3 regions of the Psychrobacter sp. CR212 genome follow, and region 1 is predicted to be linked to each of the others. Evidence: predicted binding sites of a transcription regulator. Region 1 holds the regulator's gene; each other region holds the start of a gene.

What was found. Region 1 encodes PhoB, which activates phosphate uptake and scavenging genes when phosphate is short. Its sites were predicted from a motif close to TGTCATNAANCTGTCATAA; they were not measured.
Region 2: a site for PhoB is predicted at 4,620-4,638, ahead of AC58CZ_RS01605 (porin). Genes of this name have one in related genera too.
Region 3: a site for PhoB is predicted at 4,632-4,650, ahead of pstS (phosphate ABC transporter substrate-binding protein PstS). Genes of this name have one in related genera too.

What each region holds. Positions count from the first base shown of each region.
Region 1 is NZ_JCATIF010000008.1:33,711-44,043, forward strand. It holds gene AC58CZ_RS12750 (M23 family metallopeptidase) at 1-540, shown strand, start outside; gene phoR (phosphate regulon sensor histidine kinase PhoR) at 609-1,724, opposite strand; gene phoB (phosphate regulon transcriptional regulator PhoB) at 1,817-2,521, opposite strand; gene dtd (D-aminoacyl-tRNA deacylase) at 2,634-3,086, opposite strand; gene asd (archaetidylserine decarboxylase) at 3,216-4,049, shown strand; gene AC58CZ_RS12775 (HD domain-containing protein) at 4,141-4,482, opposite strand; gene AC58CZ_RS12780 (HD domain-containing protein) at 4,389-4,775, opposite strand; gene AC58CZ_RS12785 (isochorismatase family protein) at 4,906-5,481, opposite strand; gene fadA (acetyl-CoA C-acyltransferase FadA) at 5,767-6,939, opposite strand; gene fadB (fatty acid oxidation complex subunit alpha FadB) at 7,173-9,332, opposite strand; gene AC58CZ_RS12800 (polyprenyl synthetase family protein) at 10,138-10,333, shown strand, end outside.
Region 2 is NZ_JCATIF010000001.1:367,886-378,218, reverse strand. It holds gene pyrG (CTP synthase) at 73-1,704, opposite strand; gene AC58CZ_RS01610 (porin) at 1,935-3,071, opposite strand; gene AC58CZ_RS01605 (porin) at 3,373-4,482, opposite strand; gene AC58CZ_RS01600 (malate synthase G) at 5,094-7,292, opposite strand; gene AC58CZ_RS01595 (tRNA isopentenyl-2-thiomethyl-A-37 hydroxylase MiaE) at 8,031-8,687, shown strand; gene AC58CZ_RS01590 (hypothetical protein) at 8,688-8,918, opposite strand; gene AC58CZ_RS01585 (hypothetical protein) at 8,990-9,364, opposite strand; gene AC58CZ_RS01580 (hypothetical protein) at 9,423-9,668, opposite strand; gene AC58CZ_RS01575 (hypothetical protein) at 9,738-9,908, opposite strand; gene ppk1 (polyphosphate kinase 1) at 10,314-10,333, opposite strand, start outside.
Region 3 is NZ_JCATIF010000004.1:106,163-116,495, forward strand. It holds gene phoU (phosphate signaling complex protein PhoU) at 1-148, opposite strand, end outside; gene pstB (phosphate ABC transporter ATP-binding protein PstB) at 249-1,169, opposite strand; gene pstA (phosphate ABC transporter permease PstA) at 1,247-2,059, opposite strand; gene pstC (phosphate ABC transporter permease subunit PstC) at 2,213-3,166, opposite strand; gene pstS (phosphate ABC transporter substrate-binding protein PstS) at 3,387-4,559, opposite strand; TPP riboswitch at 4,852-5,007, shown strand; gene thiC (phosphomethylpyrimidine synthase ThiC) at 5,255-7,381, shown strand; gene AC58CZ_RS09140 (fructose bisphosphate aldolase) at 7,456-8,346, opposite strand; gene AC58CZ_RS09145 (EamA/RhaT family transporter) at 8,525-9,373, opposite strand; gene AC58CZ_RS09150 (ATP-binding cassette domain-containing protein) at 9,735-10,333, shown strand, end outside.

The DNA of each region.
Region 1 (10,333 bases):
GTACTCGGCGTACTGATTAAGGCAGTTGTATTGATAGGATTCTTATTTGTCTTTGATAAGCTGCTACCCAGTATTAGCGAGCAGACCCAATCATTTGTGGTCGCCAAGTGGCAGCAGATGAGCCTATTACAACAAGAACTGCCAACAGAAAACAGTCTCCCCAGTCCACTGCCAGAGAAAAACCTGACGGACACTTGGGGTGCGGCACGCAGTCAAGGGCGCTCACATGAAGGCATCGATATCTTTGCAGAACGTGGCACGCCGATACAGTCAACCACGCAGGGAATTGTGAGTAAGGTTGGTGAGAATAACTTGGGTGGGCGCGTGGTCGTCGTGGTAGGGCCTGGCGGTGCTGGTCATTATTATGCGCATCTAGAAGACTATGCCGATATTGCGCCCAATGATTGGGTCAATCAAGGCGATATTATCGGCTATGTGGGTGATAGCGGTAATGCAAAAGGGACACCGCCACATGTACATTACGGTATTTATATCAATGGCAGTGCCGTCAACCCTTACCCGCTTTTGCAAAAAGACTAGGTATACTAAATTAGTCATGCTAAATAAATCCGCATGACGAGTCTAAACAATATGGGGCAATGCCTGTACTAATTTGTCGCAGCCGACCTTACATACGCGGCTGGAAATACCACGCTAAATGTCGACCCCTCTCCCTCTATTGAGTCAATCTGCAACTGCGCTTCGTGCTGATGCAAAACGTGCTTCACGATAGCCAGCCCTAATCCTGTACCGCCTGTGGCACGACTACGCCCTTTATCAATACGATAAAAGCGCTCCGTCAAACGCGCAATATGTTCTGGTGCGATACCAAGTCCATCGTCCTCAACGGCAAATCGGCACCCATCCGATGTCTGCGTCCAACTGATGGTAATATTACCGCCTTTTGGCGTATATTTAATCGCATTGATGACTAAGTTGGACAAGGCGCTGATCAAGTACACCTCTGACCCATATAACCCATCATAAGTATCTATGTGCAAATGAATGGTGTGCTTGTACGCTTGGTTATATGCCTGTGCATCATCATAGATATTGGTGAGGAGTTTGGTCATATCGACATCATTAAACTCATGCGTCTCTTCGATTTCAATCTTGGAGAGCAGTAATAAGTCATTTACGATTCGATTCATACGGGCTGTTTGCTGGGTCATCAGCTCAAAACCGCGACGCCACTGCGGCGGCATGTCTGGTTGGTGAGAGAAGTTCTCCAAATAGCCCATCATTACTGTCAGCGGTGTGCGTAGCTCGTGCGAGACATTCGCCACGAAGTCTTGGCGCATTTGCTCTAAATGCTGCACGCGGGTCACATCATAAATAAATAATAGCTTCTCATCACCAAAAGGCGTGAGCTCACACTTTAGATAACGACTGGGATCGCGCCACGATTCTATATGAATACCATCATTGGGCAAGGTGGTGTTTTGATAGTACTGGCGAAACTCGGGCACAATGATAAAGTCAAACACACTTTGGCCTTTGTCAGCTGGCTGCAGTGACAAGAGATCCTGCGCCGCCTGATTCCACCACTCTAACCCATCATCTTCATTCAGTAAGATGACCGCATCTCGCAATGCTCGCAGCGCACTTCTGATTTTCTCTAATTGCTCCGCCGCATTTTGGCTAGCGATTTGTACTGGCGCATCTTGCTGGTCATTATTATAGTTATGGTCTTTTTTCTTTTTTGCTGGCGCTATCTTGTTCATTTCTTATCCTTACCACTATCCGCTATTTTATTTATTGTTATGGTGGCATTGTTCATACAAGATCAAGTTATCAAAAATCAACTTATATAAGATTAGCTTGGCTCAATAAGACTAGAGAACCGATAGCCTGTACCGCGCACCGTTTGTATCAATGTATCACAATCATAAGGGCGCAATAGTTTACGTAGACGCTTGATATGTACATCAATGGTTCGATCTTCGATATAAACGTTACCGCCCCAAACCTGATCGAGCAGCTGCGTTCTTGTGTAAGCGCGCTCTGGGTGACTCATAAAAAATGCTAATAAGCGATATTCTGTTGGGCCGACCTCGATGACTTTTCCTGCGGCTGTCACGCGCTGGCTTTTGGTATCGAGACTCAGCTGACCAATTTCGATAGGCTTGTCGCTACTCATCGCGCTACTACGGCGCAAGACCGCTTTGATTCTGGAAATCAGCTCGCGCGTCGAAAAAGGCTTAGTCATGTAATCATCTGCACCTGCATCGAGGCCGTGAACCTTGCTGTCTTCTTCGCTTTTGGCCGTTAGCATAATGACGGGTATCTCAGAGAGCATCTCATCGCTTTTGAGCATACGACAAAAATCAACACCGCTCTTGTCTCCGGGCAACATCCAATCTAATAATATTAATGACGGTCTATGATCGACCACTTGCTGATGCGCTTCTGATACGTCAGCCGCTTGTAGGCTATCAAACCCAGCCATTTCTAGCGTCATCACAACCATTTCACGAATCGCAGGTTCATCTTCAACAATCAAAATTTTCTCATTATACATAGGACATTCTCGGTGTTAGCGGACAAAATCTGGCATATAAAAAGGCGATAAATACTCACCAGTCTCTATCTATTAAACGGATTAATTATGACAGCCTGATGACACTCTGATGTCAGATCTCCAATAGAAAATTAAGTGGTCCATCATTGATGCTTTCAACTTGCATATCAGCGCCAAACTGACCAGTGGCTACATTCGGATACTGGGTTTTGGCATAGTCGATGAGTTGCTCGAACAGCGCTTGGGCCGCATCAGGTGCCATCGCGCCACCAAAGTCAGGGCGGCGACCTTTATCCGTTTTTGCCATCAGCGTAAATTGTGACACTAATAACAATCCGCCGCCGACTTGCTGGACGTTTTTATCCAGTTTACCAAATTTGGCAGGATCGTCATCATTTTCAAAAATACGATAGGTCAATATTTTGTCAATCATTCGCTTGGCGGCGGCGAAATCATCATCATGACCCAACCCAATATAGGCCAATATCCCATGATCAATTTTGCCAACACAATGCTCATCGATAGTGACGCTGGCACGGCTCACTCGTTGTATCAGTGCTTTCATTTACGACCTTCTTTATTTATAAATGGCTTACAGTTTATGGTCAGACAATAATACGCTGTCCATGATAAAATATGGCCATTAACTTGCCTATGCAATAATGACATCACATCCTATTTTGGTAGCCTTATTATGAATGTATTTACCACCTTACAACAGCTGGTACCGCAGCAAAAGCTCAGTAAAGTCGCTGGACGTTTGGCCGCCAGTCGTCATCCTTATGTCAAACGCACCTTTATCCGTGGTTTTGCCAAAGCTTATAATATCAGCCTAGATGAGTATGAGCGCCAGAGCCTTAATGCTTATGAGAGTTTTAATGACTTTTTTACCCGTGAACTAAAAGAAGATGCTCGCACCATCGATACCACCGCAAACGGCATCGTTAGTCCTGCTGACGGTATCATCTCTCAGCTTGGGCAAATTAAAGATCATAAAATGCTACAAGCCAAAGGGCGTCACTATGACGTTGGCCAATTGCTTGCTGATAGCGAAGATGGCCGTTATTTTGCCGATGGTAGTTTTGCGACAATCTACCTAGCACCTAGCAATTACCACCGTGTTCATATGCCATTTGCCGGTACGCTGACCAAGACTCGCTATGTCCCTGGTACGCTGTTTTCGGTCAACAATACCACGGCAGCTAATGTGCCGGACTTGTTTGCACGTAATGAGCGTTTGGTCTGCATGTTTGATACCAAGTATGGCAAAGCGGCCGTTGTCATGGTAGGCGCTATGATTGTCGCTGGTATCGAAACCGTCGCCACTGGCAAAATTACCCGCACGGATGATATACAAGAAGCGGATCACGATATGCAGTTTGCGGCAGGCGAAGAGCTTGGTCGTTTTTATTTAGGATCAACGGCTATCGTAGTGTTGCCAAAAGCAGCAAAAGCCGACTGGCAAGAGACCATGAAAGCCAATAGTTTTGTAAAAATGGGTCAATTACTGGGTGTCACGAAACCGTAATTTATTTCTAATATAATAAAAAATAAAAGCCCAGTGAAGCGTATATCACAATGCTCAACTGGGCTTTTTTATACCTAGCGTTTTTATAGATTTACGCGTCGATCAACCATCCTTGCTGGGTCGCATAGTCAATATTGTGTGATAGCCATTTATGAATAGGAGCAAAGCTGTCTTGAATGAACGCATGTGCACCTGCGACTTGACTACGTGTCACTCCAAGCTCACGCCACGTTTTGCCTTCAGTATTTAAGTTGAGCAAAAATGGCAGTAAGCGATCGACCACTTTGAGTAGCGCAGTCTCTTTACTACTGCCTGTCTCTTGCGCCTCCCAAATCTCACTCAAATTGCCAATCCCATTGCCGCGTTCGCCTTGCAATCTGGCGATACCCGCTCGCTCCTCAACATGTGCATCATGACGCGAGTCGGCGTACAAAAACGTAACGTATCGCCCGCATCAATCTCGCCCAAATCATGTACCAGTGCCATCTTTAGCAATTGTTCATGATTGACATCCAGCTCAAACAACTCAGCGATCGACCAGCATGCCATTGCTAAGTGCCAAGAATGTTCGGCAGAGTTTTCTCTGCGATCGGTCTCAGTCACGTAACTACGGCGATTCACGCGTTTGAGCGCATCTAGCTCTAGTAAGAAATGAGTGACGTCCTCTATATCGATAGTTGTAGCAGATTTTTGATCGGTCAATGACGTCAGTGTGTTTGAAGACATATTTCTCTCTGATTTTTTGATAATTTTACACATTACGGTGTGGCTAACAACAAAATAGCGCTGATGTTATCAAGCGCTATCTCTTATAAGTCATTGGGTCAAATGACTGAGCACCCTATTATATAACCATCTACTTAATCAAATTCAGAATGGTTTTGAAGGCAGGGTCTTCACTGCTACGGCACAACTCAAACAAAATGGTTTCTACTGTCGAGATTATCCCACCTGCACGGCGAATACGGCGAATGGCTTGTTTTTTGTCGTATGGAAAACGCGAGCCAACAGCATCGCCAATAATGACCGGTTGCATCCCATTGTCTAGCAAATCAAGCGCGGTCTGTAGCACACAGACGTGTGCCTCAACTCCGATAAGCAATACGGTACTACGGTTTTGCTGCGCTAAATGATGCCATGTGTCATTGTTATCGCAGGCACTAAATGTGACTTTTTCAAAGCTCTTTGCATTGTCGCCCTCTAGCACATCACGAAGCTCTGGCAAGCTATCGCCCAATCCTTTTTTATACTGCTCGTTGAGCATGATGGGGATACCAAGCGCTTGCAGTCCTTTGATTATGGTCACTGTTTTTTTGACGATATTTTCGTGATCATAGATATGCGGCGTTAAGCGCTCTTGTACATCGATAATCATCGCTTGGGTATTTTCACGAACGATTCGGTAAGTGCGGTCGGTAATCATGGTAGACATAGTACACTCCTTGTACGGCTGATATTTATTATAAAAAGCTATTTTAAAATGACCATCATTAGAATTTTCATCAATAATAGTCTTAGCTCAGCTCACCCTTATTTAGTCACAGTTTCTTGAATGCGTCAATGGAGATAATTTTCATACGTACCTGTGTGCTCTTTACTACGCCAAGCATTAACTCGCTCATTATATTCACAAAAAACCCCCAGCCATCACGGCTAGGGGTCATTATTAGAATATTTTTAATCAACAAATGTTACAAACTGGTTGCCGATTTTAAAATTAAACACGCTCGATAATAGTCGCGATACCTTGACCCAGACCGATACACATCGTCGCTAGACCGATTTCGGTATCTGACTGCTCCATTGCATTGAGCAATGTCACTGTGATACGAGCACCTGAACATCCTAGTGGATGACCTAGAGCAATCGCGCCACCGTTGATGTTGACGATATCTTGCTTGTCCGTCAAGTTCAACGCTTTTAAGACTGATAGGCCTTGTGCGGCAAAGGCTTCGTTTAACTCGATGGTTTGCATGTCATCGATGCTCATGCCAGCACGCTTCAAGGCTTTGTTGGTGGCTGGTACAGGACCATAACCCATAATCGCTGCGTCACAACCAGCGACAGCCATGCTACGAATACGAGCGCGCGGCTTTAGACCAAGATCTTTGGCTTTTTGCGCGCTCATGACTAGCATCGCTGACGCACCGTCAGATAGTGCAGATGACGTCGCAGCAGTCACTGTACCGCCTTTAGGGTCAAAGGCTGGGCGCAGTTTTTGCATTTGCTCCATCGTCGCATCTGGGCGAATCACTTCATCGACGGTACATAGCTGCAGGCGGCCATCTGCATCATGACCTTCGATGCCGATGATTTCATTATCAAAACGGCCTTCAGTGGTCGCAGCCCATGCACGGCGATGCGATTCAAGACCAAACGCATCTTGCTCTTCACGCGTAATGTTATTCATACGGCCTAGCATCTCAGCGGTCAAGCCCATCATATTTGAGGCTTTTGCATAGTGCTTAGAAGCGGCAGGGTTTAGATCAATACCATGCATCATGCCGACGTGACCCATGTGCTCAACACCGCCAATGATAAACACATCACCTTGGTTGGTCATGATTTGTGCAGCTGCGGTATGTAGTGCCTGCATAGATGAGCCGCACAGACGGTTAACCGTTTGTCCACCAGCAGTCTTTGGAATACCTGCCAATAGGCCAATGTTACGACCGATGTTCATGCCCTGCTCTAGTGTCTGGTTGACACAGCCCCAAATAATATCTTCGATGTCATTGGTGTCAAAGTCATTACGTTCGACCAACGCGCGTACCAGTTCAGCGGATATGGTATCCGCACGTACATGGCGGAACATACCGTTTTTAGATCTTCCCATCGCCGAGCGTACGCCATCTACGATGACCACATCTTTTGGACTTAAAGTTGTCATACTATCTTCCTTTTCAATTTTTATTGTCAGTGTTGTCGATTTAATCGGGCTCTATAGCCATCTATCACGCGATCCGTACATCAGTACGATAACTATCTAGATGTTTTCGCGCTGGATATTATCGCGGCAGGCCAGACCTGATAAAACCGACCAAAACGGTGTGTCTGCTATTTTTTTATCACCGATAGCGACGTCAGCAAACGCACCCCACTTATCCTAATACGGTATGCTCGTTACGCTGTGGCGTAAAAAGTCTCGCCAGCGGCTGCCATGTCGCGAATCTTTTGCGGCGCTTCATAAGCTTTGCCAAGGTGTGCGTATTTTTCGCATAGTGCCAAGTAGTTATCGAGACCCATTTGGTCGATATAACGACAAGGACCACCGCGGAATGGCGGGAAACCGACACCCATAATCATTGCCATGTCAGCCTCGGCAGGCGTGCTCACGATGTTGTCTTCTAGGCAGCGAACCGTTTCGTTGCAGAAAGCCAGCATAGTGCGGTCGATGATCGCTTGATCGTCGAATTCTTGCTTCTCACTGTCAGTCGTGGCTTTTAGTAACTCGTAAGTGGCTTCATCGGCAACTTTCTTTGGCTTACCGCGCTTGTCAGTTTCATACTTATAGAAACCTACGCCGTTTTTCTGACCGAGACGCTCATTCTCATATAGATGCTGGATGGCGCCTTTATAGTCTGGTTTCATGCGATCTGGGAAACCATCCGCCATCACTTCTGCGCCATGTACACCTGTATCTAGACCGACGACGTCGATTAGGTATGCAGGGCCCATTGGCCAGCCGAATTTTTCCATGACTTTATCAACATGGGTAAAGTCAGCACCTTGCTTGAGCAATAAATCAAACGCGCCAAAATATGGGAACAAGACACGGTTGACCAAGAAACCTGGGCAGTCATTAACCACAACTGGCACTTTACCCATTTTTGAGGCGAGTGCTACGGTAGTCGCGATGGCTTCTTCAGAAGATTTTTCACCGCGGATAACTTCAACGAGTGGCATGCGATGGACGGGGTTAAAGAAATGCATACCGACGAAGTTTTCTGGACGCTCAAGCGCTTCTGCTAGGAACGTAATTGAGATAGTCGAGGTGTTTGACGCTAGGATGCAGTCGTCTTTTACTAGCCCTTCTACTTCTTTTAGAACTGCACGCTTCACATTTGGATTTTCTACGACCGCTTCGATAACGATATCAGTCTCGCTAAAGTCACCATAGTTCAAAGTAGGACGGATGCGGCTTAAGGTTTCACCCATTTTCGTTGGGGTCATCTTCTTACGTTCAACCATTTTACCAAGCAGTTTGCTGGCTTCGCCCATACCAAGATCTAATTGCTCAGACTTGATATCTTTCATGATAATTGGCAATCCTTTGCTGGCCGCTTGATACGCGATACCGCCACCCATGATACCAGCGCCTAGTACAGCGGCCTCATTGATATCATGTGCAAGCTTGCTGTGTTTTTTGGCCAGTTTTTTGACTAGCTGATCGTTTAAGAATAGACCAACCAAGCTCTCTGCTTGCGGGGTTTTAGCAGCTTTGGCAAAGCCAGCAGCTTCAACTTCAATCGCTTTGTCACGTGGTAGGTTGACGTGCTTTTCAATCGCTTCAATAGCAAGAGCTGGTGCTGGGTACTGCTTAGGATTGGCTTTAGCAAAAATAGCACCTTTGGCACTATTAAATGCCATAGCTTGCTCAAGCTGGTTTAGCTTAACAGGAGCCAGTTTTTCTTCACGTTTTGCTTGCCAATCAAGCTCACCTGAGATACATTTTTTGACCAAATCAATGGCTGCATCTTGCAAGTCGTCAGCTGGTACGGTTGCATCAACCAAGCCGAGTTTTAGCGCATCAAGTGGTTTTTTTGGTGTGCCAGTGGCGATAAGCTCAAGCGCGTTATCGATACCAATGATACGCGTACTACGAACCGTACCACCGAAGCCTGGGAAGATACCTAGCTGAGTTTCTGGTAGACCGATAATCGCTTTGTCACTCATGACGCGGTATTCACAAACCAAGGTCATCTCACAGCCGCCGCCCATTGCCGCGCCATTGATGGCAGCCACTTTCGGGAATGGCAAATCTTCAAAACGATTGAAAGCGTCATTGATATGAACGACCCAATCTTTGATCTCGCTTTCTGATTTTTTGAAAGAAGCCACAAACTCTGTGATATCAGCCCCAGCGATAAACACGCCTTTGCCTGAAGTGACGATAAGACCTTTGACGTCGTCCGCTTTTTCTAAAGCAGTCACGGCTTCACCAAACTGCTTGTTGGTTTCGGCATCAAATTTGTTCACGCTCTCATTTTCGGCGTTGTAGTGCATGTTGGCGATGCCATCTTCTAGCATTGTCACCGTGATGCGATTTCCTTGGTATACCATTTGAAACTCCTTTCTATATAACGAAAGCTACGTTTTGAATTAAAATAAATAGCCAGTTACTGTTAGTAAAATGGGTAATAGCACTGTGCGCCGCCTTCAAGACAAACATCGTCATGACGACAAACCACTAGCGGGCGCACAGTGAAGATATCTTTATTATCCAGTGCTCATGATTTGATACTTATTTTGACGTCTCTTGTACCCCATCACACGGCGCTTCATTTATATGTTGCAAATACCGCTATTAAAATACTGACTGAGACATGGTTTAACACTGACAATTGCTGAAGTAATACGCTCAGTAAAAACCCATTACAGTTGACATCAGACCATTTTCACGTCAATTAGTGTAGGGGATTATGCCCCTAGCTGTCACAAGCTAATGCCATACTCGCAAGTCACTCTTAAATCACCTGTAGGCATTTACCTTATGCGCAAAGTGTTTTAGTGAATACTTGTATACTGAGTTGCTATTTTGAATGTATTCGGTCTTGCTCGTCTTTACGGTCTACCACCTTAAGGGTGATAAACCGTTGGTGTAGCCCAATTAATATAACTTACTTAGCTTGCGCTTTTATCAAAACATATTCAACCAGCAAGTGACATCAGCGATACGTAACCAAGACTTGTTGTAAGATTACGTTTGTATTGCCTCGTTTTTGGATAAATCAGAGCTATAAAATGCAAAAAACAAACGATTGATACCGTGTCTCACACGAGCAATATGGCCTATCATGCTACACTAATACCGTTTTTACCTTGTCCTTAATAAATTTTCATTGTATCCCTGATAAATGGTTGGATTATGACGGTTTCCCTTACTTCTAGCGCTACCTCTTCTGGCTTTGCCCCTTTTAACGCTGTCTCTTTTCAAAGCACTGAGCAATTTCATGGTGCTGTGCGCGCGCAACTGGCGCAAGATATTGAGGTCTTGTTTGCTTATGCCAAGCTGCCTAGTCCACTGGTAGATGCCTGTCGTTATGTCATAACGGGCCAAGGTA
Region 2 (10,333 bases), on a different contig from region 1:
AAGACCAATCCGAAGATCAGTCTTTTTAGCAAACATCATGCTCTCACATAACAACAAATGCTTTAGTGATTACTATGTTTCGCTATGATTTTTTGCCGCTTTTACAAAGCTGTTGAACAGCGGATGACCACCGCGTGGTGAGCTAGTAAATTCAGGATGGAACTGTACAGCAACAAACCATGGATGCTCAGAGATCTCTACCGACTCTACCAAATGCTGCTTGGCAGAATAACCAGATATAGTCATACCCGCTTGCTCTAATGGCTCAATATAACGGTTATTCATCTCATAACGATGGCGATGGCGCTCAGTGATATTGTTAGCACCATAAATCTGAGCAAGCTTGCTACCAGAAACCAGCTCTGCTTGCTGCGCGCCTAGGCGCATGGTACCGCCGAGGTCTGAGTCATCGCTACGAATCTGTAGCTCGCCGCGCTCATCTAACCACTCAGTGATAAGCCCAATGATAGGCTCAGCTGTCTTACGATCAAACTCAGAAGAGTTGGCATTGATATTCAGTACATTGCGCGCATACTCTATCACGGCCAGCTGCATACCAAGGCAAATACCTAGATACGGCACATTATTTTCACGAGCATAGGTGATGGCTTTTATTTTACCCATCGTACCACGCTCACCAAAACCGCCTGGTACTAAGATAGCATTGGCTTCTTTTAGCTGCGCTAGTAGAGTGTCGTCATCTTCTAAACGCTCAGCATCGATGTAGTCGATTTTGACATCGACTTTATGCGTGATACCTGCGTGTAGCAATGCTTCGTTGATCGATTTATAAGCATCTGGTAGCTCAACGTATTTGCCAACCATCGCAACTGTCACTGTTCCTTCAGGATTTAGCTGGGCTTCAACTACTTTATCCCAATCGCTCAAATCCGCTTCGGGCACATCAAGACCGAAACGCTCACAGATGAGATCATCAAGGTCTTGCTCATGTAGCGTACGCGGTATTTGATAGATGCTTTGCGCATCTTCACACATAATGACCGCACGCTCTTCAACATTGGTAAACAGTGCAATCTTACGACGGTTGTCTTGTGAGATATGATGATCAGAGCGGCAGATTAAAATATCAGGCTGTAGACCGATAGAACGCAGCTCTTTTACAGAGTGCTGTGTCGGCTTGGTTTTGGTCTCACCGGCACTGGCAATATAAGGTACTAAAGTAAGATGCATCAGCATGGCACGATTGCGCCCCAGCTCTACTTGCATCTGACGTACGGCTTCCATAAATGGAAGTGATTCGATGTCACCAACCGTACCGCCAATCTCGATAATCGCGATGTCATAGCCTTCGCCACTGGCAAGGATTTTGTTTTTGATTTCATCGGTAATATGCGGAATAACCTGTACCGTACCGCCTAGATATTCACCGCGACGTTCTTTATTCAAAACGTTCTGATAAATACGGCCACTGGTGAAGTTATTACTTTTACTCATTTTTGAGTGACGTAAAAAACGCTCATAATAACCCAAATCCAAATCTGTCTCTGCACCATCTTCGGTGACGAACACCTCACCATGCTGAAACGGACTCATCGTACCTGGATCGACGTTAATATACGGATCCATTTTGGTCATCGTGACAGTCACGCCACGTGCTTCTAAGACCGCTGCAAGAGAGGCTGCGGTGATACCTTTTCCTAGTGAGGACACTACCCCACCGGTCACAAATATAAACTTGGTCATAGTACTCTGTCGGTAATTAGTAAAGAAGGATTTTACTAAAAATACGCTACAAAATATAGGGCAAAAGCACAAACTCTTTAAAACACTCAGTTTTTAACGCTTAATTGTCATAAGTGCGTAATCATCGTAAATACGTAGCTATTATAACCCACTGCGGCTTTAAAAAGGTCACAACAAAAAAACTCACCCCGAAGGATGAGTTTTTTATAATACGTTTTCTAATGTTTAGATTAGAATTTGTATTCTAGACCAGCACCGACCACGAAGACGCTAGCATCACCACGCGCTCTGACAAGAATATCTTTATCACCGTCATCTTGACCAGCAATGAAAAGATCATTTTTTAAGTCTGCAGTGTTATTACCGACATAAGCATGTGCAATTATATTCTTTCTAAAGCTATATTTACCGCCTACGACGATTTGATCTGAATTATTTTCATTAATGCCTCTTAAGTTATCCGTTTTATTGTACTGTGCATATATTGAGGCTGGACGAGCGAGGTTACTTAGACCCATCTCAGCACTTAATATCAATCCTTTTTCAGTTTCATTAGTATCATCAAAATCAGCTTGTTGGTATAGAGCGCCCACTTTTACTGGATAAGCAACATAATTACTTAGATCGACAGTAGCCGTCCCACGGATCATATCGCCGCCCGTATTAGTACTACTGGGATTTTTAGTAGCCAGATCACTCTGATAAGCAACACCAGCCGTAAAGCCATTGCCTGGATTAAATAGTAATGAGGCACCATAGCCGCTGTCACGACTATTATCGTCAGATATAAAGTCTTCATCAGCACCATACTGCAACGCAAGCTCTAATGGTAACTCATTGTATTTAGGCGCTTTCCAGACGATAGAGTTATTAACTCGGTAACCATCAGCTAAGGTTAAAGCATTGGCTAGTGTATTTTTGCTTAAACTACTAGCACCCACATTGTCCCAGTAACCTTCATTGACCGTGACATTATCGATATAATCAACGACTGAGTAGTTACGACCAAAGCGGAATTCGCCAAGGTCTTTATTCTTTAGACCCAGATAAGTATCACGGCTTTTAAAACCGATGTTACTGCTGCCACTATCATCAACCTTGATTCCATACTCTAATTGGTAGATCACATCAGTATTGGCAGTCATGGCTTCAGAACCTTTGAAACCAATACGTGAAGATTTTGATGCGATTTCTACTGAACTGTTTTCTTCATTAATGCTTATACTACTATCGTCCATAGCTTCTCGTTCGAATGAAGCATTGACATAGTTGGCGGTAACAAATGCTTTGCCATAAACAGTCGGTGCCGCTTGAGCTGTAGATACTAATAGCATTGCGACTGATGAGGCTAAAAATAGTTTTTTCAAAAGACATCTCCACTTTACAATTTTTTTGATAAATTGGCTAAGATTGGCCGATATATATAATGGCAGGGTGACTACCCTATAGAACATTTATATATATGAGCTAGAAGCATTACTTAGACACAACTTTACCAACCAAATATTACAGTAAGGTGAAAAAACCAAAATTTACACAAATGTTATTATTAATTTTACGGATTCTGTTATTTAAGACACGCTGTTGTTCAAGACACAGTATTGATTACAAAACAAAAAAACCCACCCCGAAGGATGAGTTTTTTATAATACGTTTCTAATGTTTAGATTAGAATAAGTATTCTAGACCGCCACCGATAGCGAGTACATCAATATCACCACGTAAGTCGATTTCATTAACATTGCCGTCTTCGTCTCTCGAACCAAAACGACCATTGTTTAATTCCGCTGAATTTAGACCAGCATAGGCATGAGCGATCATATTATTTTTAAACGCATATTTGCCACCTACAACGACTTGATTTGAGTCATTATTCTCAAGACCACTGATATTGTCGGTTTTGTCATACTGAATATAAACAGAGGCTGGACGGGCAAAATTCGAAAGACCCATTTCAGCACTCACCACTAAACCGTCCTCTGTTGCAGTAGTAGTACCGGCATAGTCAGCTTCTTGATATAGAACGCCTAACTTTACAGGAGCTGCGATATATTTACCTAAATCGACGCTAGCACTGCCACGGATAATATCACCACTAACACTCATGTCTTGCTCATAAGCAATACCAGCGGTAATGCCTGTACCTGGATCAAACATCAATGAGGCACCATAGCCTGCGTCACGACCACTCTCAGATATAAAGTCTTCATCAGCACCATACATCAGCGCAAGCGCTAATGGTAGGTCATTGTATTTAGGCGCTTTCCAAACGATTGAATTATTGATACGGTTACCAACGGTCGGGGTCAAAATATTAGCAAAGCTGTCGTTGTTGTTCAGAGTACTAGAGCCAAGATTATCCCAATAACCTTCATTAACTGATACGTTATTGATATAGTCAATGACTGTGTAGTTACGACCAAAGCGGAATTCACCGAAGTCTTTGTTGACTAGACCAAGATAAGTGTCACGGCTTTTGAAGCCAATGTTATCGCTACCACTATCATCAACTTTAACGCCGTACTCTAATTGGTAAATTACGTCAGTGTTGGCCGTTATCGCTTCAGAGCCTCTGAAGCCTAAACGTGAAATATTAGAATTAACTTGTAATGAACCGTTGTCTTCATTAATTCTGTTATTATTATCCATATTCTGACCATCAATTTCAGCATTAACGTAATCAGTAGTAACGAATACTTTACCATAAACGGTTGGTGCTGCATTGGCTGCTGATACAGATAGGGCTGCGATTGCTGTAGCTAAAAGTAGTTTTTTCATGGGGTATCTCCACTTTACAATTGTAGTAATGAGCAAGCTGTTATTAGCTGGCGCCCATAATGGTATCGTCACAAATCCTCAAAGATATAATGTGTAACTGGCTACCGAGATTAGTCAGAAACAAGTGTGGCGAAGTTCTATTACAGTAAGATGAAAAGAACAATAATTTACATGACTGGGATTAAGAGCGTAACTGCCGTGTAACCTGTTGTCTTTATCACTCCATTGCGTAACATCCGTTACCAAACTCATACTTCGAGTACAAGCATAACAACTTTGACATAATTTGCAACATATTTTTTCGCTTTTTCGATACCCCCAGTATCAAATGACAAGTCACCTATAAAATCCAAATAGCTACAAAAAAAAGCGCTATCTACTCAAGCAGATAGCGCTTTTATTGATTAATATCATTACTTATAGTATTAAAATACTTTAATAAAAACAAAATAATTGCCCAAGAAATAGCGCTATCCATTGATAAATAAATAGCGCTTATGAAGAATCGACCAACGTATTTATGACATATTTAGCGTTACAAACGAGCAAGATTAGATACTACACCTTAGACTTCAGCATACGCTAAAATACCCATTGCTAAGCCGGCCTCTCTAAGCATTGGCTTTTAAATCAAGGCGCGCTTGATGCAACAATGGTTCAGTATAGCCGCTAGGCTGCGCGCGTCCCTTGAAGACCAAATCACAGGCTGCTTTAAATGCATAAGAGTTATCAAAGTTATCTGCCATTGGCTGGTAATCACTATCGCCTGCATTTTGCTCGTCGACGACTTTTGCCATACGTTTCATTGTGTCCATCACTTGCTGCTCGCTTACCACATCATGATGTAACCAGTTAGCAATATGCTGGCTAGAGATACGTAAGGTAGCACGATCTTCCATCAAACCAACATCATTAATATCAGGAACTTTGGAGCAGCCAACCCCTTGATTCACCCAGCGTACCACGTACCCTAAAATACCTTGAGCGTTGTTCTCAAGCTCTTGCTGCTTCTCTTCTTCTGTCCAATTGGTATTTTTTGCCAATGGAATGGTCAAAATATCATCTAAGCTCGCACGCTCACGTGATTTTAGCGTATCTTGTACATCGGCCACGCTAACTTGATGATAGTGTATGCTGTGCAAGGTAGCGCCCGTTGGTGAGGGTACCCAAGCCGTACTGGCACCAGATTTAGGATGAGCCGCTTTGGTGTCCATCATCTCTTTCATCTCATCAGGTTTGGCCCACATACCTTTACCAATTTGAGCATGACCTTGCAGACCTGTCTCTAAGCCGATATCAACGTTCCACTGCTCATACGCAGGTAGCCATGCTTGCGACTTCATGTCGCCTTTTGGCACGAACGGACCGGCATTCATGCTGGTATGCATCTCATCACCCGTACGATCTAAGAAACCTGTATTAATAAAGATAACACGCTCTTTTGCTTGGCGAATCGCTTCTTTCAGATTGACTGTGGTACGGCGCTCTTCGTCCATGATACCGATTTTGAGCGTATTACGCTCTAGACCCAATAAGTCCTCTGATGCATTGAATAAATCATTGGCCATTTTAACTTCTTCAGGGCCATGCATTTTTGGCTTCACAATATACATTGAGCCTTGGCGGGAGTTTGATAGCTCGTTTTTGCCTTTGATATCATTGAGTGATAATAATGGTGTGATTAAACCATCCATTAAGCCTTCAAATATTTGCTCTTGGCCATTGCCTAAATCAACCAAAATTGCGGGGTTCTGCATGAGATGACCCACGTTACGAATCAAGAGTAGCGAACGACCTGGCAAAATCAGCTTACCGCCATCAGGTGTATTATATTCACGATCTGGGTTTTGTTTGCGAGTACGGGTTTTGCCACCTTTTTCAAAGGTCTCTTGTAGATCGCTGTTCATCAAGCCAAGCCAATTGCGATAGACTTCCACTTTTTCTTCTGCATCTACAGCAGCGACCGAATCTTCACAATCTTGAATCGCAGTCATGGCTGACTCAAGTAGCACGTCTTTGATATTTGCTGGGTCATCTTTGCCAACTGGATGATTACTATCGATCTGAATCTCAGCATGCAAGCCGTTGTTCTTTAACAGTACACCTGTAGGAGCTTCAGCGTCACCGACGAAACCGACAAATTTGCTAGTATCTTTTAACTCGGTACTGCCATCACCCTGTACGACTTCAAGCTTGCCATCGATCACTTTAAAACCAGTCACATCATTGTAAGAGCCTGATGCTAGTGTGAAGTGCTCATCTAGGAACGCTTTGGCATAAGCGACAACAGCAGCACCGCGAGTAGGATTATAGCTACCACCCGCTTCTTGACCATTGTCACTACTGATAACATCGGTGCCATACAACGCATCATATAGGCTACCCCAACGTGCGTTGGTCGCGTTAAGCGCATAACGAGCGTTACGTACTGGTACGACCAGCTGCGGCCCTGCGATATGCGCGATTTCGTCATCGACATTTTCTGTACTGACCGTAAAGTCATCACCTTCTGGCAGTAGATAACCAATCTCTTGCAAGAATGTCTTATAAGCCGGATAATCGATTTCGCCATCTTTTGCAGGGTGTTGTAGGTGCCACTGGTCAATCTGTGCTTGAATCTTGTCTCGAGTTTCTAGCAACGCTTTATTACGTGGCGTAAATTCCTTGATAACCTTCTCAAAACCTGACCAATAACTGTCTGAATCAACACCAACTTTTGGCAGCACTTCGTTTTCAATAAAGTCATACAACTGTTGGTCGATGGCAAGAATGCCTTTTTGAATGCGATTGGCGTTAGAAGACTGGCCCATGTCGTTATCCTTATCTATTGGTGAGTATTGGTAATACTAAATTGCTACAGCGACTATTTAAGACTCGTTATTTTTATCAACAATTATTCATACAATAAAAGATATCATTGCTACTTACGACAACCTATGGTATTTAATGCTGATAAATAATTATCCATTAAAGAGTTTTTCATCAGTCCTAAAATAGACTGTATAAATCTTCTGTTTTCATACGAGAATTGTCATTGGTATAATGCTTGCCATTCTCTACTAAGTGCCTACTAAGTGCTATTGATAGCAAGACACTGTGGCTAAAGAGCAAAATCTCATCCTACTATCAAATAATGAAATAAACAAGCAAACGCCATTTAGAAAATAAATATTGGGGTTGTATAATAATGATATCGTATAAGACATAAGCCTCACAGACCATGAATACTATCTAGAAATTAATGAATGCTCAGTTGAGACTAAACTGTAAGTAATCATTACCATCTATAGTTATACTTAAATACTGTCCATTATCCAGACAACTTACTTAGCCGTAGTAACTGTAGCCCATTATTTTGAAAACATCTACAAATTAGCTGCTTTAAACTCTCATTTATAAAAAAGCCCTTTTAGATTATGACTATAAATCAGCCCGACCTCTCGTCCTTACAATCATCAGCGCATGGTACTGATCACTACGATATTCATAAGGATAACCTCGAAAAAGAAGCGCCCCTTTCACCAGTAAATGTCGTTGACGAAAGCAGTATGGACGTAGGGGAAGACAGCGTCGATATCACTCACCTGCGCACACCTATAAAGGTAGACCTATCCCCTATTTATAATTTTTTGGGGGCGCGCACGACGCAGGCGTGGGTAGATGCCGCTATCGAGAATTTACCACTTATCATTCAGGATCATGCCAATTGCGAAAAAAAAGCCGCTGGCACTGCGATGAATTTGATGTTTCGGTATGAGTTCTCTTATGATTTGCAACGTAAATTGGCACAGCTCATACGTGAGGAGATGCTACATTACGAACAAGTACTTGGCATCATGAATGAGCGCGGCCAGGACTGGAAGTATTTGAGTGCAGGTCGCTATGCCAAGGGCATGTTGAAACATAAACGTACTTATGAGCCAGCAGCGATGGTCGATGTACTGATCATTGGGGCGTTCATTGAAGCGCGCTCTTGTGAGCGTTTTGCAGCGTTGGCGGAAGTCATTGATGATGCGCGTTTAGCAAAATACTATCGCTATCTACTAAAGTCAGAGAGCCGTCATTTTGAGGATTACCTTGCGCTTGCCCAGTCATTATCAGATGATAATATTGATGAGCGCGTTGCGTTTTTTAAAGAAGTAGAAGCAGAATTAATAGATAGTCCAGACGCGGAGCTACGCTTTCATAGTGGTACGCCTGCTTAACTATTTATTGTCTTCCATCAGAGGGCTATCGTACTGTTTATGGTCTTTGGCGACGTGATGCGGGTCGTGATCATCTGTGACACGCTCTGCAGCCGCAGGATTGGCTTTTTGCAGCGCATCATCAGGCACGATACCATCATTGTCGTCAGCATCTTTTAGTTCATGCTGCTGGTGTTTTGGTGACTGCGCTGCCTCTGCTGGTTTTAATGAGTAATTATTGGGATTATTCATAGCATTTCCTTATGATAGAAAGATCAAAGTAAATAAAGTGAATGAAGGATGTGCCCTAGATCATAAAAAAACTATCTGTCTTTTTTATGATCTTTTTCGTCAGGGTTTAGCACCCGTGTCTGGGCATTATCGACAGTGGCATAGCGATTCATGTTGTTAATTTTTTGGCTATCAGGCCCTTCGCTTGCAACGGTGCTTTCATTGATATTATCATCAAAGCCATTACCTGGTTGATCGCGGCGGTCGGGCTGGCGCGCTGGGTTGTCACCATCATTGACGTGCTCAGACTCTACTATACCCTCTTCAAAAGTGTCGGTACCTTTATTTTCATTGACGTTTTCTTCGAGCTCCTCATGGTTTTTCACCGTTTGAGCACTGTCTAAAGTTTCATGCGTGTCCGTTTCTGCGATTCGAGTTTTACTTAAAGCAGGATCTCTGGTTTCCATTGTTTTGTCCTTATTATAATTATTGTTCGTATCGATAACATATTGTGCTTATCATTTGTTAGTCGTCTCGACTCAGATCATAAGCATTTAGGTCCGATACGTTTTTGCCACCCGCAGGCAGATTTTCTTCTTTGCGCGGGTCGACATAGACCTCGTCTGTCTCCTGTGAGGCTTGTTCCGGCCCGTCTATATTTGGCTGGTACTTTCGGCCTTCGTAGCTGTCTTGAGGATTTTCTTGCGTCGTAACGGCTGGATCCTCTACTAGGAATTTTTCTTCAGTATTGTTTTTTTCTGGCATGGTCATGGCGTCTCCCTCGCATTATTTATTATCGTTATCTGATTAGTGCTTTGGACTTATGCTGCAAACACACTCTTATTTGTCAGTGCGTAGGTCATCCTCAATGAACGCTGTTTGCTCTTCTTCACTTAGTGATTCAGGCGCATCGACTTTTTTGTTGTCTTCTAGATTTTTCTCAATCTCTTGACCGTTTGCTTGCTCTGCAGCTTTTTTGATGTCTGAGGTATCATTGTTCGTCGTACTCATGATTTATTTCCTATTTTTATTGTTGACTGAATTTAGAGTTTCTCCGGTGCGGCATCATTATGTACTCAGCCATTTTTAGACAGTTGCTTTTGTTCAGTTACTTTTAGATAGATGAATGATGAGGTTTTTGATAAAAATAATAAACTGCACCAGAACTGATATTAATTATAGGTAGGGTATTGTGAGCTGCACCAGTGTACTGCCGTATCAATATGTGAATAAATGTGAGGTTACAAGACAGTTTGTAACTTTGATGCGTTGTTAATACAAAAAAAACCAAGCACTGAGGCGTATCAGCGCTTGGTTAACTCATGACCATAATGATCGACGATATAAGGTACGGTGTTAGCAACCATTGTTTAACAACATCTTGTTTAAACGAGATGACGTTGAGCTTTGTCCAAATCAGTTGGACTCGTCGACAC
Region 3 (10,333 bases), on a different contig from region 1:
CTTGCGCCAGTGTCTCGTCTTTATCGATAAGTGCATGAATGGCTTTGGCTACTTGGTTGGCAGCACTATCACCCATGTACAAAAACAGACGGATGGCTTCATCAAGATCTTGGTCAAAACTTTTGGAGATATGCTTATCACTTTGCATAAGAGGTATTCCCTGAAATCTATATTTTAGTAGCGCGATATGCTGGTTGAGTGAAACGACCCAACTTCAGTATTAGCTCTTCAGTACTAATTAATCAGCCCTAGCCATAGCGACCAGTAATATAATCTTCTGTCGCAGTTTGGGTAGGTTTGGTAAAGATCTGATCAGTCTCACCCATCTCGATCATATCGCCTAGATACATATAGACGGTATAGTCTGATACCCGCGCCGCTTGCTGCATGTTGTGGGTAACAATGGCGATGGTATAGTCATTTTTAAGATCTTCTATCAGATCTTCGATAGCGCCCGTCGAGATAGGGTCAAGCGCAGACGTTGGCTCATCGAGCAGCAATACTTCAGGCTTGGTTGCGACACTACGAGCGATACACAGGCGCTGCTGCTGACCACCTGATAGCGACAAGCCGGATGCTTTTAGTTTGTCTTTCACTTCTGGCCATAGCGCCGATTTTTTTAGTGCCCACTCCACGCGATGATCCAGCTCGTCTTTGCTGAGCTTTTCATAGAGTTTGACACCAAAGGCAACATTGTCATAGATCGACATGGGAAACGGGGTTGGCTTTTGAAATACCATACCGACCTGCGCGCGTAGCAAGTTGACATCGATGTCTTTGCCCAAAATATTGCGCCCATCAAGGTTGATAGCGCCCTCTGCACGCATTCCTGGATACAGATCATACATGCGGTTAAAGGTACGTAGCAGCGTCGATTTGCCGCAACCTGATGGACCAATGAACGCCGTTACTTTCTTTTCTGCGATATCGATATTGATGTTTTTTAATGCCTGAAAATCATCGTAGTAAAAGTTAAGATCGCGGACTTCCATTTTTGCTTTAGGCATGTTTTTGGGGATATCATGAATACTTTGCTTGGTGAAGTCAGCAGTATTGGGTTGCTGCGATTGCGCACTATGAGACGTGGTTCTATTTAACAAGCTGTCTGTTGTACTGTTAAAGCGATCAGCCGTTGTTTCTGTGCGGGCTTTGCTTACGACATCATTCATAATATTATCCAACCTAGCTTAGTGTATTTCGTATAAATATAAGTAAATACTTGGTATCTTTGCAGCGATATCTGTCTTTATTTGACCTGACCTCGATTGCCAATAAATCTTGCCAAAATATTCAATACCAAGACCGACGCTGTGATCAGAAGCGCGGCTGCCCATGCCAGTGTGTGCCAATTATCATAAGGACTCATCGCAAACTGATAGATGGTATTGGGTAAGTTGGCAATTGGCTGACCCATATCGGTACTGAAATACTGATTATTGAGCGCGGTAAATAGTAATGGCGCCGTCTCACCAGTGATACGAGCAAAAGCCAAAAGTACCCCTGTCGTCAGTCCCGCTTTGGCAGCCTTGATAGTCACTTGCGTCACCATTTTCCACTTGGGCGTGCCAAGTGCATAAGCCGCTTCGCGCAAGCTATTGGGTACCAGATTCAGCATATTCTCCGTGGTACGTACGACGACTGGAATGACAATCAATGCCAATGCCAATGCGCCTGCCCAACCAGAGAAGCTTTGACCTTTGACCATTAAAGCATATATAAACAGACCAATGACAATGGATGGTGCCGATAATAAAATATCGTTCAAAAAACGCGTCACTTGGCCAAGCATACTGCCTTTAGAAAACTCAGACAAATAAATGCCAGTCATAAGCCCGATGGGTGCGCCGATGAACAATCCTGAAAACGCCAGCATGGCAGAACCCACGATCGCATTGCGCAAACCACCTGGACTCATCGGCGGCGGCGTGTCAGCGGTAAAAATTGGCAGCTGCACCATGCCTTGGAAGCCTTCAATAAACAGCGTCACCAAGATCCATGATAACCAAAATAAGCCAAACACCATGGCTGACATGGCAAACCCCAAACCCAGCTTATTCATCCAGCGACGTTTGTTGTACAGACTCTTGTTATAACGCCCCACGCTGCTTGGCTTGGTGGTCATGGGCGCATTCATCGCATTGTTAGCAGCCATACTATTTATTTCCCATATCTTTTATCAATATCAATCGAGATCCAATAACCATGCTTAGGCTTATCGGTTACCTGCTTTGTGATCCATGCGCATGAGCATCAGTTTGGCCAACGACAGCACGATGAAGGTGATGATAAACAAGATTAAGCCCAGATGCAGTAAAGACGCTAGATGCAGCTCACTTGACGCTTCGGCAAACTCATTGGCCAATGCTGAGGTGATGGTCACACCAGAAGTAAATAGACTTGGGCTGATATTGAACGCATTACCGATCAAGAAAGTCACTGCCATGGTCTCACCGAGCGCACGACCCAGTCCCAAAATCACGCCGCCAACGACACCCGCTTTGGTATAAGGCAAGATAATCTTGAACATCACTTCCCACGTCGTCGCACCCATACCGTAGGCCGACTCTTTGAGTAGATCTGGCACCACAGAGAAAACATCACGCATGGTGGCAGCGATAAAAGGGATAATCATGATGGCAAGTACCAAGGACGCGGTAAACATCCCTAGTCCCATGGGTGCGCCTGTAAACAGCTTACCGATGATCGGTAGCGGGCCAACATGCTCAATAAACCATGGCTGAATGTGCTCACCAAAGAAAGGCGCAAAGACAAACAAGCCCCACATACCATAAATGATAGAAGGAATACCTGCCAACAGCTCAATGGCAATACCAAGCGGTTTTTTGAGGAACTTTGGACACATTTCGGTCAAAAATATCGCAATACCAAAACTGACTGGTACAGCGATAACAATCGCGATAAATGACGTCACCAAGGTGCCATAAATAGGCGCGAGTGCCCCGTACTCATTGGCAACCGTGTCCCAATTATTACTGCTATAAAACCCCAGACCAAACTCTTGGATACTCGGCCACGCCCCAACAATCAGAGACACCAAAATGCCTCCTAACGATAGGAGGACGAGTATGGCAAACGCTTTGGTAGAGTTGACAAATAACGCGTCGTAACGTTTTTGTTTAGCCAGTTGGGACCTTAAGTCTGTCATAAGTGTCTCAGCATTGAATGGGTGAATTCAAAAAAACCAGGGTGTTCATTTCGTTTTATGACAGCAAACGCAACTTGTATCCGTACTAATGGTTATCGTGAAATATAGCGATTAGTGTTTTGGTCAAATTTGCTGTGATAAAACCTCTCAAACCACTACCGGAGAATAGTGGTTTAAGAGGAAATCAAAAAGTCATTAAGCAGCAGCTTGTACAGATCGTTTATTGCGCTGGCTTATAAACTGGCTGTCCATCGCTACCTTTGACCTCATTCCATTTCTCTTTGAATAGAGCCACTGCTGTATCAGAGAATGGGACATAATCTAGCGCCATGGCATCATCATCACCTTGGGTATACGCCCAATCAAAGAAGTTCAACACGCCAGCGACTTGCTGAGGATTCTCTGGTTGCTTATGGACTAAGATGAAAGTAGCAGCAGCGATTGGCCATGCTTGATCCGTCTCAGAGTTGGTGATGACTTTATAAAAGCCTTCTTGTTGTGACCAATCGATGTCGCCAGCGGCGGCAAAGGTTTCAGCAGATGGCTGCACGATATTGCCCGCGGCATTTTTAAGCGCGGCATGTGACATGTTGTTTTGCTTGGCGTAGGCATACTCCACATAGCCGATAGAGTTTTTCATACGGTTGACGTAGCTTGAGACGCCCTCATTACCTTTACCACCTGCACCAGTGGCAGAGGTTGGCCACTTAACCGTTTTATCAACACCAACGCTGTCTTTCCAATCTGGTGATACCTTAGCGAGATAATCGGTAAAGTTAAACGTCGTACCTGAACCGTCTGAGCGGAATACTGTGGTGATGGCGGCATCTGGCAAAGTCAAATCTGGGTTCATGGCTTTGATCGCAGGATCATTCCAGTTATTGATTTTACCCAGATAGATATTGGCTAAGGTTTCACCATCTAGCTTTAACTGACCTGGCTCAACACCATCGATGTTAACGATTGGCACAACGCCACCAATCACGGTTGGGAACTGGATAAGACCAGACTCTTCAAGCTCTTCAGGTGTCAATGGCGCGTCAGAAGCACCGAAATCGACGGTTTTTGATTGAATTTGTTTGATACCACCAGATGAACCAATAGATTGATAGTTGACTTGGCCACCTGTGGCAGCGTTGTAGTCATAAGACCATTTGGCATAGATCGGCTGCGGGAATGATGCGCCTGCACCTGTGATATTCATGGCGATGTTTTCAGCAGATTTGAAACCCGTGTCAGCAGAAGGCGTTGCCTGAGTCTGAGTGGTGGTTTCAGCCGTGGTAGCGGCGCTACTGGTCGTATCAGCAGCTGGTTCTGCCGTCTCTGTTGACTTATTACACGCCGTAAGCATTAATGTACAACTAACGGCCACTGCTAATAACGAATAACGCATGTAGGACTCCTGAAGTTTAACAACGATATAAAAAAGCATTGTTTGTGATATGAGCGTTATCTTGCCAAATCTTTATGACAGTTTAATGACAACCTCTCAAATCCTGCATTCGCTTTACACAATATTTAGCCATCGCCTCTAAGTATCAGTAATATCAAGGAATTTTAATTATTATCAATAGCTCCTGTTCTTTGTATCCATGCTAAATAGCAAAATAAGCGCCTGATATTTTCATCCAAATTCCATTAGCCGTTAACGCAGAATTTTGTTAGTATGAAGAAGATTTACAACACTGACAGACTCGGGGTGCGGTGTAGCATTGGCCTACTTTATTAAACGTTTATAGTTGAGCATTGATAAAAGTAGCCACCTATCTACATTCGCTGAGAGATCACCCGCCGAACCTGATGCGGTTAGTACCGACGCAGGGAAGTCTTAAGCACGTTGTTATTGATGACAACGGACGCGTAGAAATACCTTTTTATCATCGCTATTGTCTAACGATGCACGTCGCATACGTAGATAACGAGAGAAGATAGAAAGCGGCGTCCACTATTTGATGACCATTAACCGCGACAATTTCTTTGCTCGCTGTTAGGTGTTGATAATATAAATTTGTCTGAATGACGACTGCTTGTCCCCGCAGCTACTGGCGGTGTTGCTTTTATTCAAAAACCAACACGCTAGGACAGCATATGACTATTTCAAACAGCAGCTCTTTTGACAGTGCCTCTTTAGACAGTGCCTCAGCGGCATCACAAGTCCAAACGCACAACCCAGCCGATAACCTACCTCTCGTATCAGACACCAAAGCCGATAAAAAAGCCGACGCACTAAAAACGCCTGCCCACCGCGCCGCCAGTGATGCACGCTTTGAAGAAGACGCGCGCGACTTACACCGTATCCTACCCGCCTCGCGCAAAGTCTATATCGAAGGCTCACGACCTGATATCCAAGTACCGATGCGTGAAATCAGCTTGGCGGATACGCCTGTTGGCGGTACGGGTGATAAGGATGGCGAGCACAATCCGCCTTTTTATGTGTACGATACTTCAGGTGTGTACACTGACCCCAACGTCGAGATTGATCTGACCCGCGGTCTACCCAAACTGCGTGAAAACTGGATCGCTGAGCGCGGTGATACCGAGCAACTAAGCGGTCTATCTAGCTCGTACGGGCAAGCGCGTGCTCGTGATATCAGTACTGCCAACCTCAGGTTTGCCCATATTGACAAACCGCGCCGTGCCAAAGCAGGTCAAAATGTCACGCAGATGTACTACGCACGTCGCGGCATCATCACCCCTGAGATGGAATATATCGCGATACGTGAGACGCAAAAGCAGCATGAACTGACTGACATGCGTCAACATGAGGGTGAGAACTTCGGTGCCAATACGCCCAAAATTATCACCCCTGAGTTTGTCCGTGATGAAGTAGCCGCTGGACGCGCCATTATTCCCAATAACATTAATCACCCTGAATCTGAACCGATGATCATCGGGCGCAACTTTTTGGTAAAAATCAATGCCAATATCGGCAACTCAGCGCTCGGCTCATCGATTGATGAAGAAGTGTCCAAAATGACGTGGGCCACGCGTTGGGGCGCGGATACCATCATGGATTTGTCCACGGGCAATCACATTCATGAAACTCGTGAATGGTTAATCCGTAACTCGCCTGTGCCAATTGGTACCGTACCGATTTATCAAGCCTTAGAAAAAGTCGATGGCGTCGCTGAAGATCTGACGTGGGAGATATTCCGTGATACGTTGATTGAGCAAGCCGAGCAAGGCGTAGATTACTTCACTATTCATGCCGGCGTCCTACTACGCTATGTACCGCTGACCGCAAAGCGTTTGACAGGTATCGTCTCACGCGGTGGCTCTATCATGGCGCAGTGGTGTCTGGCGCATCACAAAGAGAGCTTTTTATACACGCATTTTGAAGATATCTGCGAGATTATGAAGCAATACGATGTGGCGTTCAGTCTAGGTGACGGTCTACGCCCCGGCTGCTTGCAAGATGCCAATGATGAAGCGCAGTTCGGTGAGCTACGCACCCTTGGAGAATTGACCAAAGTGGCATGGGAGCACGACGTACAGGTGATGATTGAAGGCCCTGGACACGTGGCGATGAACCGTATCAAAGAAAACATGGACTTGCAGCTTGAGCTGTGTGCTGACGCGCCTTTCTATACCTTGGGCCCATTAACGACTGACATTGCCCCGGGTTATGACCACATTACTAGTGCGATTGGTGCGGCCATGATTGGCTGGTTTGGTACCGCGATGCTGTGTTATGTCACGCCAAAAGAGCACTTAGGGCTACCAAACAAAAAAGACGTCAAAGACGGCATTATTACCTATAAAATCGCTGCACACGCCGCCGACCTTGCCAAAGGTCACCCTGGTGCACAGGCGCGTGATAATGCGCTATCCAAAGCGCGTTTTGAATTCCGCTGGGATGATCAGTTCAATCTGGCGCTCGACCCTGATACCGCGCGCGAATATCACGATGAAACGTTGCCAAAAGATGCGCATAAATCGGCACACTTTTGCTCTATGTGTGGTCCGAAGTTTTGCTCCATGAAAATCACGCAAAACGTGCGTGAGTATGCAGCAGGACTGGACAAAGATGCCGCTAATAAAAAGGTAACGCCGCAATCAGGCGACTTAAGCGATGATGATCATTTGATCAAAAAAGTCGATACAGAACTGGTCGGACAAGTAGGCGAAGCCAGTGCTGAAGAAGTCCGTCAAGGCATGGCTGAGATGATGGAAAAATACAACAAGGAAGGACGCCAGTTATATAAAGAGGTATAAGCTTTTTACTATAATAAAAAAGCCCAAACCTGACTATCAGGTTTGGGCTTTTTTAGTTTATGTATTTAGTAATATCAAACCTTCGACGCCTGATAAATCTCCTCAATCGACGTATTAATGGTATCGGCAAACTCTTCATCGCTTTGCTGCTTACTCAACCCTTCGGTAAAGGCGCGCGAGAAGCTGGCAATCATACCGGGGTTTTGTTTGAGCTTCGCGCACGCATCAGTGCGGCTATAACCACCAGATAGCGCCACGACTTTGAGCACTTTTGGATGGTCAACCAGTTCCTGATAAAATCCTGCTTCTTCGGGCAATGTCAGCTTGAGCATTACTTGCTGTTCGTCATTTAAGCGTTCCAGATTACGCAAAATATTGGCTTTTAATAGCACTTCGCAATCATGTTTTTGGGCACTATCAATATTGATCTCTGGTTCAACGATTGGCATCAAGCCTTTTGAGATGATTTGCTTTGCCACATCAAACTGCTGCTGTACAACGAGCTCAATACCATCGACATTTGGCTCATAAATGACTGAGCGCATCTTGGTACCAAATACTGGATAGTTCTTGGCTTTATCTAGCAACAGGTCTAGATTAGGCATCGGCTTCATGACTTGGACGCCGCTCATCTGCTCCGCCAAACCTTTATCTACTTTCAAAAATGGGACGATTTGCTTGTCTTCCCACAGATAGTTGGCGGTCGACTTACCATTGACGTCGCGCTCCATGGTATCTTCAAATAAGATCGCACCAAGCACACGCTCATTGTCAAAACAGTCGCACGTCATGATACGGGCACGCATCTCATGCACCAAATCAAACATGGCCTCATCATTCTCATACTCCTCGCCGCTGATGCCGTAATTCTCTAAAGCCTTTGGTGTGCTGCCACCACTTTGGTCGAGCGCAGCGATAAACCCTGAACCGTCTTTTATGCGCTGTAACTGATTGTCGTATTCCATTGAAAGTACATCCTATTTTTATTGAGTGAATTCAAACATCATAAATCAAGCTTTCTATCACCTATGATAAGGTCTGCTATTTGTAGATGACCTTATCATAGGATGATAAGTATGCCTATATAGAAAACGTGACAACTTTGCTAAAAATTCTACTGTATCCTTCCTTGGACAACATATCTCACGCCAAAAATAAGACGCCCACACAGCATACTGCGAGTAGCAGCCCCACCAAATTGATGCGATTGAGTCGTTCTTTAAACACGCCCACTCCGATCAATGTGGCGACTGCGATGACACCCACGTTCATCCCCGTAAATACAATACTGGGTGAATCGGAGAGCACTTGATGGGCTCTGACATAAGCATAAATATTACCCATATTCAGCGCGCCAAGTAGCAATCCAGCGACAAGGGCGTCTGCCTGCCAGCGCACCCGAGTGACGAGCAGATAGACGAGTAATAATAGACCTGCGACTCCAAAACTCACAAACAGTGTCAACGGAAAAGCGGTGCCCTGCTTGGCCACTTGCTTAAACAAAATATCGATGATGCCGTAACCCGCCCATACACCGAATAACCACAGCGGTGTGTATTTTGTTTGCTTAGGGGTATCTGTCTGCTGTGGTCGATAAACCAGTGCTCCTAGTGCCAAAAAGCCAAGTGTCAATCCCAGCACACGCGTACCTGTCAGCACCTCACCAAATAGCAAAAAAGCGGCCACTATCGGAATAATCAATGATAAGCGCTGGGAGGCATCCGTTGCTACCATTCCCACCGCCTCAATAGCACGTCCAAGGATAATAAACACGGCCGGTAGCAAGATCCCAAGCGCGATGATGATGCCCCAAGCACTGTCTAGCGCATGTATGGCGCCGATATCAGGCTTCAATAAAAGCCAGGTCAATAAAAAAGCGACGGGATAACCTGCGACAATGGTCTGACGAATATCCATTTTCTTTTGGCGTAGTATTTTTAAAAGCACTGAAACAGCGACGCTACACAGCACCGCAATGGTTAGATACATCATTAAGGCCTACCTTTTGAACCTTAGTACTGGGTATTTATTGTCCGTACACTGGTGGCGCAGCATCAAGTAAGCCGCTTTGTATTCAACTGATTTCATTAAAAAATATGATTACAACGCTCATCATTCGATCAACTAAGCCAGTTGCGGTCTAGAAGGTAGCAAAATATATTTTTGACAGCAATCTATTTATCCGTATTTCCACGCGCGTTATTGGCAATAACGTATCAACCAAAAGCACTATGCATGGGTAAATTACAATTTACTGCACGCCTGATTGCCAAGTTTTGATAAAATACCCTGCTATTTTATTAACATAAGTAACGACTCAAAACCGCTCTGTTTTGACGTATTATTGCCGCCTATGAACGCTCTCTTTCGTTTTTTTGAATCCCGTCTTCCTGCCTTCCCAGAAACGCCCATGCCATTGCCTCGTAAGGGGTTGTTGAAGTTTTTGTGGGCCTGTACTCATGGTTTGCGTGGCTGGCTGTTCTTATTTATGATCCTCTCCGCAGGTGTTGGGGTCTATGAGGCCATGTTGTTTGCATGGATTGGTAACTTGGTGGATTGGCTGGGTGCTTATACCCCGCAGACACTGTGGGCAGAAAAAAGCGACATGCTACTGCTGATGTTTGCTGTCTTAATCCTCAGCCCATTTTGGATTGCATTATCGTCATTGGTACATTTTCAAGTGATCCAAGGCGTGTTTCCGATGCAGATGCGCTGGCGTTTTCACCGCCGAATGCTTGGGCAGTCGATGCAGTTTTATCAAGATGAGTTTTCAGGACGTGTCTCAGCAAAGGTGATGCAAACAGCATTGGCCGTGCGTGATACAGTGATGACCATCACCGATATGATGATGTATGTGGTGGTGTATTTTGTCACCACGGGTGTGATTTTATTTAATCTGGACAGCTTGCTGCTCATTCCATTTGCGGTTTGGTTTGTACTGTTTGGGCTTGC